3 regions of the Streptomyces sp. NPDC051051 genome follow, and region 2 is predicted to be linked to each of the others. Evidence: riboswitches for the same ligand, from Rfam matches in the RefSeq annotation. Region 2 holds a riboswitch; each other region holds the start of a gene.
What was found. Region 2 has a riboswitch for cobalamin ahead of AB0N31_RS06230 (ribonucleoside-diphosphate reductase subunit alpha). Riboswitches for the same ligand answer to the same signal wherever they lie in the genome.
Positions count from the first base shown of each region.

Region 1: it holds a riboswitch for cobalamin, as region 2 does, so the genes downstream of both, AB0N31_RS29635 (energy-coupling factor ABC transporter permease) here and AB0N31_RS06230 (ribonucleoside-diphosphate reductase subunit alpha) in region 2, are expected to answer to the same signal.
Region 3: it holds a riboswitch for cobalamin, as region 2 does, so the genes downstream of both, AB0N31_RS24280 (cobalamin biosynthesis protein) here and AB0N31_RS06230 (ribonucleoside-diphosphate reductase subunit alpha) in region 2, are expected to answer to the same signal.

Region 1 covers NZ_JBFBCB010000050.1:23,971-28,712, reverse strand. Annotated here, with positions in the region: gene AB0N31_RS29640 (PP2C family protein-serine/threonine phosphatase) at 1-916, shown strand, start outside; cobalamin riboswitch at 1,100-1,285, shown strand; gene AB0N31_RS29635 (energy-coupling factor ABC transporter permease) at 1,315-2,022, shown strand; gene AB0N31_RS29630 (energy-coupling factor ABC transporter substrate-binding protein) at 2,019-2,414, shown strand; gene cbiQ (cobalt ECF transporter T component CbiQ) at 2,421-3,170, shown strand; gene AB0N31_RS29620 (ATP-binding cassette domain-containing protein) at 3,167-3,997, shown strand; gene AB0N31_RS29615 (DUF6766 family protein) at 4,015-4,734, opposite strand.
Region 2 covers NZ_JBFBCB010000005.1:184,751-189,492, forward strand. Annotated here, with positions in the region: gene AB0N31_RS06215 (GntR family transcriptional regulator) at 1-653, shown strand, start outside; gene AB0N31_RS06220 (DUF3311 domain-containing protein) at 858-1,124, shown strand; gene mctP (monocarboxylate uptake permease MctP) at 1,121-2,755, shown strand; cobalamin riboswitch at 2,936-3,079, shown strand; gene AB0N31_RS06230 (ribonucleoside-diphosphate reductase subunit alpha) at 3,202-4,742, shown strand, end outside.
Region 3 covers NZ_JBFBCB010000034.1:30,964-35,705, forward strand. Annotated here, with positions in the region: gene cobN (cobaltochelatase subunit CobN) at 1-801, opposite strand, end outside; gene AB0N31_RS24275 (cobyric acid synthase) at 798-2,354, opposite strand; gene AB0N31_RS24280 (cobalamin biosynthesis protein) at 2,351-3,319, opposite strand; cobalamin riboswitch at 3,420-3,552, opposite strand; gene AB0N31_RS24285 (hypothetical protein) at 3,704-3,925, opposite strand; gene AB0N31_RS24290 (inorganic phosphate transporter) at 3,960-4,742, opposite strand, start outside.

The DNA.
Region 1 (4,742 bases), on a different contig from region 2:
CGGGAACGGGCGGGTGCGGGCGCACCTGCCGGTCTCGGTGCGCGGCGACCGGCTCGGGGTGCTGTCGGTGACGCTGCCCGAGGACGGCGGGGTGCCGGACGTGCTGGGCGAGCTGGCGGAGGTCGCGCAGGTGCTCGGGCACGAGGTGGTCGTGGCCGAGCGGGCCACCGACCTGTACCTGCGGGCCCGGCGCAGGGAACGGCTCACCCTGGCCGCGGAGATGCAGTGGCAGCTCCTCCCGGCCCGCTCCGGCACCGGCCCCGGATACGCGCTCGGCGCCCAGATGGAGCCCGCCTACGCCGTCCGCGGCGCCAACTTCGACTGGTCCGCGACGGACGACCGCCTCACCCTGTACGTCAACAACGGCATGGGGGACGGCACGGAGGCGTCGCTGCTGACGAGCCTGGCGGTCAGCGCGCTGCGCAACGCGCGACGGGCCGGCCTCCCGATCGCCGACCAGGCGGCGCTGGCCGACCAGGCGGTGCACGCCCACTACCGGGGCCGCTGCCACCTGCCGGTGCTGATGCTGGAGGTCGAAGTCGCCACGGGCCGGGCCCAGGTGGTGGACGCCGGCTCACCGCGGCTGCTGCGGCTGCGGGCGGGCACCGTCGAACCCGTCGACCTGGAAGCCCAGTTGCCGCTGGGCATGTTCGAGGAGACCGACTACGTGGCGCAGCCGTTCCAGGTGGAGCCCGAGGACCGGCTGGTGTTCGTCAGCGACGGCGTCCACGCGGTCGCTCCGCCCGGCGGAGGGACGTACGGGGACGCCGCCCTGGCCCGCGCGATCACGGCCACCCGGCTGCTGCCGGCGGCCGAGGTCCCGCGTGCCGTGCTGCGCGAACTGGCGGGGCACCGCGGCGGGTCCGTGACGGAGGACGACGCGCTCGTGGTGTGCCTGGACTGGCACGGCCGCTGACCCTCCGGATTCCCGGACCGGCACGGCCGCCGACCGACCGGTGTGTCGGAACCGACACGGCCGCCGAGCGGTGTCCGCGTGACCGCGGTGCGGCCCCGGCGCGGCCGGTGTGCGCCGGGTCGGCACCCCGCGTCCGCCGCCCGTGCGCCCCCGTTCCCGCTTGTCACCGCCCCTGTCCTCGCACTACTGTCACCACGCCTTGGTGAACGGGAAATCCGGTGTGATGCCGGTGCGGCCCTCGCCACTGTGATCGGGAAGTCCGGCTCCGGCCCTCGCGGGCAGCCACTGGGTCCTCACGGACCCGGGAAGGCGGAGCACGGGCGGTGGTACCCGTCAGCCAGGAGACCGGCCAAGGCGCGTCAACCATCCACGAGGTGCTGGAGAGGGTCTGCTGAGCCATGCACATAGCCGAGGGTTTTCTGCCTCCGGCGCACGCGGTCGCCTGGAGCGTCGCGTCGGCGCCGTTCGTCGTCCACGGAGCCCGGTCGCTCACCCGTGAAGTCAGGGAGCATCCCGAGAGCACGCTGCTGCTCGGCGCCTCCGGCGCCTTCACGTTCGTCCTGTCCGCACTCAAGCTCCCTTCGGTGACCGGGAGTTGCTCGCATCCCACCGGCACCGGCCTGGGCGCCGTCCTGTTCCGGCCGCCGATCATGGCCGTGCTGGGCACGATCACCCTGCTCTTCCAGGCCCTGCTGCTCGCGCACGGTGGCCTGACCACGCTCGGCGCCAACGTGTTCTCGATGGCGATCGTCGGACCGTGGGCCGGATACGGCGTCTACCGCCTGCTGCGGCGCTACGGCGTGCCGTTGATGGTCACGGTGTTCGCCGGCGCGTTCGTCGCCGACCTGTCCACCTACTGCGTGACCAGCGTGCAACTGGCGCTGGCGTTCCCCGACCCGAGCAGCGGGTTCCTGGGCGCGCTCGGCAAGTTCGGGTCCATCTTCGCCGTCACGCAGATCCCGCTGGCCGTGAGCGAGGGGCTCCTCACCGTCCTGGTGATGCGTCTCCTCGTGCAGTCCAGCAAGGGCGAACTGACCCGGCTGGGCGTGCTGGTGACCGGGGGCCGGAACCGGAAGCCGGACACGACCGGGGCGGTGGCCCGGTGAAGCGGAACACCAAGATCAACCTCCTGCTGCTGCTCGCCGTGCTCGCGCTCGCGGTGCTGCCGCTGGCCCTGGGTCTCGGCGACCACAAGGAGCAGCCGTTCACCGGCTCCGACAGCGAGGCGGAGACGGCGATCACCGAGCTGGAGCCGGACTACGAACCGTGGTTCTCGCCCCTGTACGAGCCTCCGTCCGGGGAGATCGAGTCGGCGCTGTTCTCCCTCCAGGCGGCCCTGGGCGCGGGCGTCCTCGCCTACTACTTCGGGGTGCGCCGTGGCCGCCGCCAGGGCGAACTGCGGGCGCTGGCCCGCCTGGAGGAGAAACAGGACGGGGCCGAGGCGCGGGACGACGTGAGCACGCCCGACGCCGGGAAGTCTCCGCAGGAACGGGTCTGATCGGACGTGCTGCCGATCGACGCGGCGGCGCACGGCAGTCGCTGGCGCCACCGTCATCCCGTGGACAAGGCCGTGCTGGGGCTCGGCCTCACCCTGCTCGCGATCTCCCTGCCGCCCTGGCCGGGCGCGGCCCTGGTGCTGGTGACGGCACTCGCCCTGCTGCTGGGTCCGGCGGGGGTGCCGCCCCGCCGGCTGTGGCGCGCCTACCGGGTCCCGCTGGGCTTCTGCGCGACGGGCGCGCTCACCCTCCTCGTCCAGGTGGGCGGGCCCGACGGGTTCGTGTCCCCGGCCGACGGTGGCCCGGTGCGGGCCGGGGAGCTGATGCTGCGCACCTCGGCCGCCTCACTCGGCGTGCTGCTGTTCGCGTTCACCACGCCCATGTCGGATCTGCTGCCCCGCCTGGTGAGGGCAGGCGTGCCCGCGCCGGTCGTCGACGTCGCCCTGGTGACGTACCGCATGAGCTTCCTGCTGCTGGACTCGATGCGCCGGATCCGGGAGGCGCAGGCGGCCCGGCTCGGGCACACCGGCCGGGCCGCCGAGTGGCGTTCGCTCGCCGGGCTCGGCGCCACCGCGTTCGTGCGGGCCTTCGACCGGGCGGCGCGGCTGCAGGCCGGGCTCGCCGGGCGCGGTTACGACGGCACCCTGCGCGTCCTGGTGCCCGAGGCCCGTGTCTCCGCCCGCTTCACGGCGGCCGCGGCCGCCCTCCTGGTGGCTCTGGCCGCCCTCACCCTCGTCCTGGAAAGGCCCCTGTCATGAGCGAGCTGGTCGCCCTGCGGGGTGTCTGCTTCGGGTACGAGGACGGCCCGGCCGTGCTCGAGGACCTCGACTTCACGGTGCGCGCGGGGCGCGCCCTCGCCCTGCTCGGCCGCAACGGCAGCGGGAAGACGACCCTGATGCGACTGCTCAGCGGCGGACTGCGCCCGCGCACCGGCACGTTGACGGTCGAGGGACGGCCGGTGGGGTACGACCGCAAGGGGTTGACCCGGCTGCGGACGACCGTGCAGCTGGTGGTGCAGGACCCCGACGACCAGCTGTTCGCCGCGTCCGTCGCCCAGGACGTGTCGTTCGGGCCGCTGAACCTGGGGCTGCCCGACGCCGAGGTGCGGGTCCGGGTGGACGAGGCGCTCGCCGCGCTGGACATCACCGCCCTGGCCGACCGGCCCACTCACCTGCTGTCCTACGGGCAGCGCAAGCGGACCGCGATCGCGGGCGCCGTCGCGATGCGGCCACGCGTGCTGATCCTCGACGAGCCGACCGCCGGGCTCGACCCGGACGGCCAGGAACGGCTGCTCACCACGCTGGACGGGCTGCGCGCGTCCGGTACGACGGTGGTGATGGCCACCCACGACGTCGATCTCGCCCTGCGCTGGGCCGACGACGCGGCCCTGCTCACCCCGTCCGGCGTGCACACCGGTCCGGCGGACATCTCGCTGGCCCGCACGGACCTGCTCCGCGAGGCGGGCCTGCGCCTGCCCTGGGGCATCGCGGTCGCCCGACTGCTCGCCGGTCAGGGCCTGTTGTCCGAAGGGAAGGCCGGACCGCGCAGCCCGGAGGAACTGGCGGCGCTGCTGGCCGGGGGCTGAGTCCGCGACAGAGTGCCTCAGCCCTCGACGCCGGTGGCGTCGTGCGCCGCGCCGACCGGCTTGGACTCCGGTGAGCCCCGCTGGCGCAGGTAGATCGACAGCACCGCCATGGAGGCGACGGCCAGCAGTTCGGACTGCCAGTTCTGGAGCGTGCGGTTCCAGAAGTCGGCGGCGCCCAGGTACTGGGACCAGCTCAAGGGTGCCTGCAGCTGACGCAGCCGCTGCTCGTTGTAGGCGGCCACGCCGGTGATCGACTGCACCAGCCAGCACAGGACGAAGATGGTGCCCATGACCAGCAGCAGGGAGTGCGAGTACAGCGTGCGCCGCCAGCCGGAGGCCGCCGCCCACTTGGGCGAGGTCGCCACCGCGTGCTCGCCGACCATCTGGTCATCGTCGGACTCGGTGCCGGACTTTCCCGGTTCCTTGGACTCCGGGGAGCCCCGCTGGAGCAGCCAGATCGTCGCCCCGATGTAGAGGAAGAACTGGAGGTACTCCGACTGCCAGTTCTCCGCCACGTCGACCGCGAAGTCGGACGAGGTGACGTAGGTGAGGAAACCGACGGTCTGGAGCTGGTCTGCGGCCAGCTGGTCGTTGAAGTCGGCCTGTCCGGCGAACGCCTGCCCGACCAGGGTCAGCAGGAACCCGAGGGTGAAGAACAGCCCCAGGCCGTTGTCCTTGACGAAGCCCCGGATGCCGCCGCGTCCGTGGGAACGGGCCCCTGAGTCGCGCCCGCTCACCGGTGCAT
Region 2 (4,742 bases):
AGTCGCCCGGCACCCCGGTGCCGCCCGAGCGCACGCTGGCGGCCGAGTTCGACACCTCGCGCACCACCGTGCGCCAGGCGCTCCAGGAACTGGTCGTCGAGGGCCGGCTGGAGCGCATCCAGGGCAAGGGCACCTTCGTCGCCAAGCCGAAGGTCTCCCAGGCGCTCCAACTCACCTCGTACACCGAGGACATGCGCGCCCAGGGCCTCGAACCCACCTCGCAGCTGCTGGAGATCGGCTACATCACGGCCGACGACCGCCTCGCCGAGCTGCTCGACATCACCGCGGGCGGCCGCGTACTGCGCATCGAACGGCTGCGCATGGCCAACGGCGAGCCGATGGCCATCGAGACCACCCACCTGTCGGCCAAGCGCTTCCCGGCCCTGCGCAGGTCGCTGGTGAAGTACACGTCCCTCTACACCGCGCTCGCCGAGGTCTACGACGTCCACCTGGCCGAGGCCGAGGAGACCATCGAGACCTCGCTGGCCACCCCGCGCGAGGCGGGCCTGCTCGGCACGGACGTCGGCCTGCCGATGCTGATGCTGTCCCGCCACTCCGTGGACAAGGAGGGCCGGCCGGTGGAGTGGGTGCGGTCGGTGTACCGGGGGGACCGGTACAAGTTCGTCGCACGGCTCAAGCGGCCTGTGGACTAGGGCCTCTCGTCGGGATCATGCCGGGCTCGCGGGCCCTGGCACCGCGCCCTGATCCAGCCTGATCCCGACGAAAGGCCCTGGGGCCTGCCGGTCATCCGTCGGAGCGACGGGACCGATATCCGGACGAGGTCTTCCGCTTCCCTTTATCCGTCACCTACATTTCGTGCGCGTTGCACGTGATCTGCTAGGGGACGGAGCCACCCGATGTCAGAAGCCCCAGAAGTGACCACAGGGCCGGTGGTGACGCCGTTGCGCGTCGTCATCGGCCTGTGCCTGTTCGCGCCCTTCGTGGCGATGCTGTGGGTCGGTTCGTACGCGAAGACCGACCCCGCGTTCATCGGCATCCCCTTCTTCTACTGGTACCAGATGCTGTGGGTGCTGCTCTCCACCGCGCTCACGGTGATCGCCTACAAGCTGTGGCAGCTCGACCAGCGCGGCCGCGCGAACCGGGGCGGGGGTGCGGCGAAGTGAAGGACGGCGTGAACGGCGTCGCACTCGCCGTCTTCATCTTCTTCTTCCTGGCCGTCACGGTCATGGGCTTCCTGGCCGCGCGCTGGCGCAGGGCCGACGACGAGCACAGCCTCGACGAATGGGGCCTGGGCGGCCGGTCGTTCGGCACCTGGGTCACCTGGTTCCTGCTCGGCGGCGACCTGTACACGGCCTACACGTTCGTGGCGGTCCCGGCGGCGATCTACGCGGCCGGCGCGGCGGGCTTCTTCGCGGTGCCGTACACGATCCTCGTCTACCCGCTGATCTTCACGTTCCTGCCGCGCCTGTGGTCGGTGTCGCACCGGCACGGGTACGTGACGACCTCGGACTTCGTGCGCGGCCGGTTCGGCTCCAAGGGGCTGTCCCTGGCCGTGGCCGTCACCGGCATCCTGGCCACCATGCCGTACATCGCGCTCCAGCTCGTCGGCATCCAGGCCGTGCTGGACGTGATGGGCGTCGGCGGCGGCGAGAACACCAACTGGTTCGTCAAGGACCTGCCGCTGCTGATCGCCTTCGGCGTGCTCGCGGCGTACACCTACTCGTCGGGGCTGCGGGCGCCCGCGCTGATCGCGTTCGTGAAGGACACGCTGATCTACATCGTCATCGCGGTGGCGATCATCTACATCCCCATCAAGCTCGGCGGGTTCGACGACATCTTCGCCAAGGCGGGCGACGCCTTCGCGCAGACCAACCCGGCGACCGGCAAGCCACGCGGTGCGCTCGCCCCGGCCGAGGCGGGCCAGTGGACGTACGCCACGCTGGCGCTGGGGTCCGCGCTGGCGCTGTTCATGTACCCGCACTCGATCACCGCGACGCTGTCCTCGCGCAGCCGTGAGGTGATCCGCCGCAACACCACGATCCTGCCGCTGTACTCCCTGATGCTCGGCCTGCTCGCCCTGCTGGGCTTCATGGCGATCGCCGCCGGAGTGAAGGTCACCAACGGCCAGTTGGCGATCCCGCAGCTCTTCGAGGACATGTTCCCGGCGTGGTTCGCCGGTGTGGCCTTCGCGGCGATCGGCATCGGCGCGCTGGTGCCGGCCGCCATCATGTCCATCGCGGCCGCGAACCTCTTCACCCGCAACATCTACAAGGACTTCATCAAGCCGGACGCCACGCCCAAGGAGGAGACCCGTGTCTCCAAACTGGTCTCGCTGCTGGTGAAGGTGGGCGCGCTGGTCTTCGTCCTCACCATGGACAAGACGGTCGCCATCAACTTCCAGCTGCTGGGCGGCATCTGGATCCTCCAGACCTTCCCGGCCCTGGTGGGCGGCCTGTTCACCCGCTGGTTCCACCGCTGGGCCCTGCTGGCCGGCTGGGCCGTCGGCATGGTCTACGGCACGTTCGCGGCGTACGGCGTCGCCTCTCCGACGCAGGCGCACTTCGGCGGCTCGTCGAAGGAGATCCCCGGCATCGGCGAGATCGGCTACATCGGCCTGACGGCGTTCGTGCTGAACGTGGTGGTGACGGTGGTGCTGACCTTCGTCCTGAAGGCGCTCAAGGCCCCGGAGGGCGTCGACGAGACGTCCCCGTCGGACTACACGGCGGACGCCGGCGACCCGGGCGTCCAGGTGGAGCTGCCGCCGGCGACGGCGGGGGCGGGAGCGGGGCACTAGCGCGGGGCGTCCCCGCCCACCACTCCCTCCACATCCCGCAGCGGGCCGCCCGGGGCACGTCGCCCCGGCGGCCCGCTGTCGTACGCGCTCGTGCCGCGAGGACGGGGCCCTGTCCCCTCGGAGTTGACGCTGCGAAGCCAGCCCGACACAACATCTGGGGGTCACGTGGCAGCCCGGCACAAGATGTATGCTCATGCTCGCTGTCGCCGCAGGGGAATCCGGTGCGAATCCGGAACTGTCCCGCAACGGTGTACGTGCGTGCGCGCATACCCATATGCGCACGCATGGTCAGTCCGAGCACCTGCCGGCAGCGCACCCGGTCCGTCCGGCTCGGGTGCCCTGACGTCCGGGCCTCGCGGAATGGGCCGGTGGACGCGACGCGCCCCGCGCTCGTGTGCCGCCCCCTGCCCTGCGCAAGGCCCCCGCCGAGCGAGGGAGAGCCCCACGTGACCATCGCGCCAGCCGAACCGGCTTCAGCAGCCCCGGAGACCGACGGTCCCGGAGCCGCACTGCTGCGGACCCTGACCGAGCTGACCGCCGACCTCCCCGACACCGACCCCGGCCGGGTCGCCGCCGCCGCGCTGCGGGGCCGGTCCGCGCGGGCGGACGAGGCGGAGCTGCGCGAACTGGCCACGGAGGCGGCCGCCGGTCTGATCTCCGAGGACCCCGCCTACTCCCGGCTGGCCGCCCGGCTGCTGACGATCGGCATCCGCGCCGAGGCCGCCTCCCAGGGCGTCACCTCCTTCACCACGTCCGTCGCCGTCGGCCACCGCGAGGGCCTGATCGCCGACCGCACCGCCGAGTTCGTGCGGCTGCACGCCGCCCGGCTCGACGCGCTGGTCGACACGGACGCCGACGACCGCTTCGGCTACTTCGGCCTGCGCACCCTGCACAGCCGCTACCTGCTGCGCCACCCGCTGACCCGCAAGGTCGTCGAGACCCCCCAGCACTTCCTGCTGCGGGTGGCGAGCGGCCTGGCCGAAGACGACACGGCGAGGTCCGTCGACGAGGTCGCCGCGCTCTACGGGCTGATGAGCCGCCTGGACTACCTCCCCTCCTCCCCCACCCTGTTCAACTCCGGCACCCGGCACCCGCAGATGTCGTCCTGCTACCTCCTCGACTCCCCCCTGGACGAGCTGGACTCCATCTACGACCGCTACCACCAGGTCGCCCGCCTCTCCAAGCACGCCGGCGGCATCGGGCTGTCGTACAGCCGCATCCGCTCGCGCGGGTCGCTCATCCGCGGCACCAACGGGCACTCCAACGGCATCGTGCCGTTCCTGAAGACCCTGGACGCCTCGGTCGCCGCCGTGAACCAGGGCGGCCGGCGCAAGGGCGCGGCCGCGGTCTACCTGGAGACCTGGCACTCCGACATCGAGGAGTTCCTGGAACTGCGCGACAACACCGGTGAGGACGCGCGCCGTACGCACAACCTCAACCTGGCGCACTGGGTGCCGGACGAGTTCATGCGGCGGGTCGACGCCGACGGGCAGTGGTCGCTGTTCTCCCCGGCCGACGTACCCGAGCTGGTCGACCTGTGGGGCGACGAGTTCGACGCGGCCTACCGCGCGGCCGAGGCCGCGGGCCTCGCGAGGAAGACCATCGCGGCCCGCGACCTGTACGGACGCATGATGCGCACCCTCGCCCAGACCGGCAACGGCTGGATGACCTTCAAGGACGCGGCCAACCGCACCGCCAACCAGACCGCCGAACCGGGCCACGTGGTCCACTCCTCGAACCTGTGCACGGAGATCCTGGAGGTCACCGACGACGGCGAGACGGCGGTCTGCAACCTGGGTTCGGTGAACCTCGGCGCGTTCGTCGACACGGCCCCCGGGGCCGCCGAGGTCATCGACTGGGAGCGGCTGGACGAGACCGTCCGCACCGCCGTCACCTTCCTCGACCGGGTCGTCGACATCAACTTCTACCCCACCGAGCAGGCGGGCCGCTCCAACGCCCGCTGGCGCCCGGTCGGGCTGGGCGCGAT
Region 3 (4,742 bases), on a different contig from region 2:
CAGGGCGGCGTCGGAGGCGTCCCAGGCGGCCCTCGAGGAGGTGAGGCAGAGGCCCTGCAGCACCGGCACGTCGAGGTCCGCGAGGGCCCCGATGTCCCAGGCCTCCTCGTCGCCGCCGGCCGAGGCCTGCGAGGCGTGCGTGCCGCCCGCCGCGAGGACGGTCGCGACCAGGGCGTCCGCCGTCCCGAGGATCTCGTACAGACCGGGGTCGGCGTCGCGCAGCGAACCGCAGTACACCGGGAGGGCGTTGGAGCCCGTCGCCTCGATCGCGTCGCACAGCGTGTCCACGAAGGCGGTGTTGCCGCTCAGCTCGTGGGCGCGGTAGAAGAGCACGCCGACGGTCGGCCGGCCCTCCCGGCGCACCCGGTCGCCGTGGACGCCGTACGCGGGCATCGGCCGCGGCTCCTCGAACCCCTCGCCCGTCAGCAGGACGGTGTCGGAGAGGAACCGCGCCAGTTCGGTGAGGTTGGCGGGCCCGCCCTCGACGAGGTACCGCAGCGCCTCCGCCACCACGCCGGCCGGCACGGACGACTCGGCCATCAGCTCCGCGTCCGGCACGGCCTCCCCGCCCAGCAGGACGGTGGGGATGCCGGACGCCTTCAGCGCGGCGAGCCCGTCCTCCCAGGCCCGCTTCCCGCCGAGCAGCCGTACGACGGCGACGTCCGAGCCCTCGACCAGGCCGGGGAGGTCCTCCGCGACGTCCACGCGGGTCGGATTGCCGATCCGGTAGGAGGCACCGGCGGCGGCCCGGGCCGCCAGCAGATCGGTGTCGGCGGTCGACAACAACAACACTGTGCTCATGCGGGCGCTCCCGGTGGAATGAAAGGCAGTCCTTGCGGCGCGCCCGACTCGATGAGCCGCCACAGCGCGTCCGTGTCCGCGTGCTGTTCGATCAGGTCGCCGAGCCGGTCGAGCTGCTCCTCGCGCAGCGCGGCGAAGGAGGTGTCGGCGGCCGGCACGAAACGGCGGCCCGCGGCGGCCGCCACCTCCCGCAGGAACGCCCGGCGGAAACCGTCCGACTCCAGTGAGCCGTGCCAGTGGGTGCCCCAGGTCTGCCCGACCCGGCAGCCGTCCAGGAAGGCTTGGCCTCCGGTGACGTCGGCGACCCCGTGATGGATCTCGTACCCCTCGACCCGCTCGCCGAGGGCTTCCCCCACCGGCCGGGTCAGGGTCTTCTCGCGGGCGAACCGCACCCGCACGGGCAGTACCCCGAGCCCGTCGACATGGCCCCGCCGGCTCTCGACCTCGTCCTCGATGTGCGCGCCGAGGATCTGGAAACCGCCGCAGACGCCCAGCACGGGCCGCCCCTCGGCGACCCTGCGCAGGACGGCGTCCGCCAGCCCGCGCTCCCGCAGCCACTCCAGCGCCCGGACCGTCCCCCGGGTCCCCGGGAGCACCACGAGGTCGGCGTCGGCCAGTTCCTCCGGCCGGTCCACGAACCGCACGACGACGCCCGGTTCGGCGGCCAGCGCGTCCACGTCGGTGAAGTTGGACATCAGCGGGACCGCGCAGACGGCGACCCGCAGCACGTCCTCACCGACGGGCGCGGAGACGGCCGACTCCCGGACGGCGCCCCGCAGGGAGACCGCCATCCCGTCCTCCTCGTCGATCCCGAGCCCGTGCCGGAACGGCAGCACCCCGTACGTCCGCCGCCCGGTCAGCCCGCGCAGCATGTCCAGGCCCGGCTCCAGCAGCGAGACGTCACCGCGGAACTTGTTGACGAGGAACCCGGCGACCAGTTCCTGGTCCTGCGGCGAGAGCAGTGCGACGGTCCCGAAGAAGGAGGCGAAGACGCCGCCGCGGTCGATGTCGCCGACGACGAGCACGGGGAGCCGCGCGTTGCGGGCGATCCCCATGTTCACGATGTCGGTCCGCCGCAGGTTGATCTCGGCGGGACTGCCCGCCCCCTCACAGATCACCGCGTCATACGTGCCCCGCAACTCGGCGAGACAGTCGAGAACGGTCCCGAGGAGTTCCTCCTGCCGTCCGCCGCGCAGCCTGTTCCCGGGGGACGACCCCCCGGCTTCCCCGGTCCCCCCGAAGAACCCGCGCGCGCTCATCTCGCCGACCGGCCTGCCGAGCAGCACGACCTGACTGCTCCGCTCGCCGCCCGGCTTGAGCAGCACCGGATTCATCAGCGCCGTCGGCTCGATGCGGCAGGCCTGCGCCTGCATGGCCTGCGCGCGCCCGATCTCGGCGCCCTCGCGGGTCACGAACGAGTTGAGGGACATGTTCTGCGCCTTGAAGGGCGCCACCTTGACCCCCTGCCGCACCAGCCACCGGCAGATCCCGGCGGTGACGACGCTCTTGCCGGCGTCCGAGGTGGTGCCGGCGACGAGGAGACCCCCGCTCATGACGTACGCCCCTTCGCTCTCGCCGCGAGGACACCCGCGGAGACGACGCGCGCGGCGACGGTGACGCCGAGCGCGAGCAGGCCGACGCGGCGGGAGAGCCGCGCGGCGCGTTCGATGTCGTGGGCCATGACGGGCCGCCCCCGCTCCCCGTTCAGCACGGGCCGGTGTTCCACGCGCCCGGCGTACGACAGCGTCCCGCCCAGCCGCACCCCGAGGGCACCGGCGAACGACGCCTCCACGGGACCGGCGTTGGGACTGGGATGCCTGCGCGCGTCGGCCCGCCAGGCCCGCACCGCCCCGCGCGGATCGTCACCGGCGACGGCGGCCAGGACGGCGGTCAGCCGTGCCCCCGGCCATCCGGCGACGTCGTCCAGCCGGGCCGACGCCCACCCGAAGCGGAGGTGGCGCGGCGAGCGGTGGCCGACCATGGCGTCCAGGGTGTTGACGGCCCGGAACCCGAGCAGTCCCGGCACACCGCCGACGGCCCCCCACACCAGGGCGCCCACGACCGCGTCGGAGGTGTTCTCGGCGACGGACTCGACGACCGCGCGGGCGATGCCGTCGGCGTCCAGGGCCTGCGGGTCCCGTCCGCACAGGTGCGGCAGCCGCGCCCGCGCGCCCTCGACGTCCCCCGCTTCCAGGGCCCGCCCGACGGTCCGGGCCTCCCGTACCAGTGAGGTCCCGCCGACGACGGCCCACACGGCGGCACCGGTCAACGCGACGGAGGCGGCGGGGGAGCGGCGTACGGCACGTGCGGCGAGGGCCCCGAGGGCCACGGCGCCACCGGCGCACACGGCGGTGTGCAGCGCGCCCCACCCGCGGTGGTCCCGCCACAGCACCCGTTCCACGCCGGCCGCGGCCCGCCCGAACACGGCGACCGGATGCCCCCGGCGCGGATCGCCGAGGAGCAGGTCCCCCAGGAGGCCGGCGGCGGCACCGTACGCGTAGCGGCGATCGGCACCCATCGGCTCAGCCGGCCGACGGGCCGGGCAACGACCTGGTGCTGTACCTCGAACGGCAGCCGAGCATGGCGATATGTCCTCACTCAGGGTGTCCACGCCCTGGTTCGACGAGACCGGCGACGAGAGTTCCTGGCTCCCGGGGGTGTCTACCCCGGTGACAGTGGCGGGACCGCGCCGGATTCACACCGGCTTCCTCTTCTGTCGCCGTACATGGCCCCGGCAGTCCACCACGGGCCCGGAACGGCCGTCAACTCGCTGTTGACCTGCGACGGGACAGTGTGCAGAACCCCACACACCACCGGTCACCGCCGGTCACGGCCGTCACGCACGCGTGGGGCGCGGGACGGTGGTCCGTCCCGCGCCCCACGCGCGTGTGCGTGCCGTCCGTCAGGCGACGATCAGCGAGATCCCGTAGGCCACCGCACCGGCGCACGCCGCGAAGCAGGCGTACGCGCCGGTGACGGCCAGGGTGGCGGAGCCGCCCTGGGCCGCGGCCCGCTCGCGGCGGGAGAGGCCCATGATGCCGAGGGTGAAGAGGGCCACGAGGGCCACGGTGACGACGAGACTGACGCCGAAGACGGAGCCGAGAGCCGCCCAGTCGATCTTCATGCTGCTTCTTCCTTCGTACCGGTGGGGGCGGGACTCAGACGGTGGTGACGGTGGGAGCGGCCGGGGGAGCCGGTTCCGCCGCCGGGGCGGGGATGGTGGCCGTGAGGTCCTCGGCGACCGTGCCCGCCGGAGGCGGGGTCACGGCGGCGATCGCGGTGGTGACCACGCCGGCCGGCTCCTCGTCCGCGTCGACGACGTTCGTGTGGTCGATGACCTCGCGCCGCGAGATCTTCCAGATCGCCGCGCTGGAGGCGATGAGGAACGCCGCGACGAGCGCCGTGCCCCAGTCGCCGAGGCCGGTCACGTACTCGGCGAGGGCGCCGACCAGGGCCGCGGCCGGCAGCGTCAGGCCCCAGGCCACGAACATCCGGGTGGCGGTCGACCAGCGGACGACGCCGCCCTTGCGACCGAGGCCCGCACCCATCACCGAGCCGGACACCGAGTGCGTGGTGGAGAGCGAGAAGCCGAGGTGGGAGGAGGCCAGGATGACGGTGGCCGCGCTGGTCTGGGCGGCGAAGCCCTGCTGCGGCTGGAGGTCGGTCAGGCCCTTGCCCATGGTGCGGATGATGCGCCAGCCGCCGAGGTAGGTGCCGAGCGCGATCGCCAGGCCCGCGGACAGGATGACCCACAGCGGCGGGTCGGAGTCGGGGGCGACGGCGCCGCCGGCGACCAGGGCGAGGGTGATGATGCCCATCGTCTTCTGCGCGTCGTTGGTGCCGTGGGCGAGCGAGACCAGGCCGGCGGAGGCGATCTGGCCGGTTCGGTAGCCCTTGGCGGCGGCCTTGCCGTCGGCCTTCTTGCCCAGCGAGTACGACAG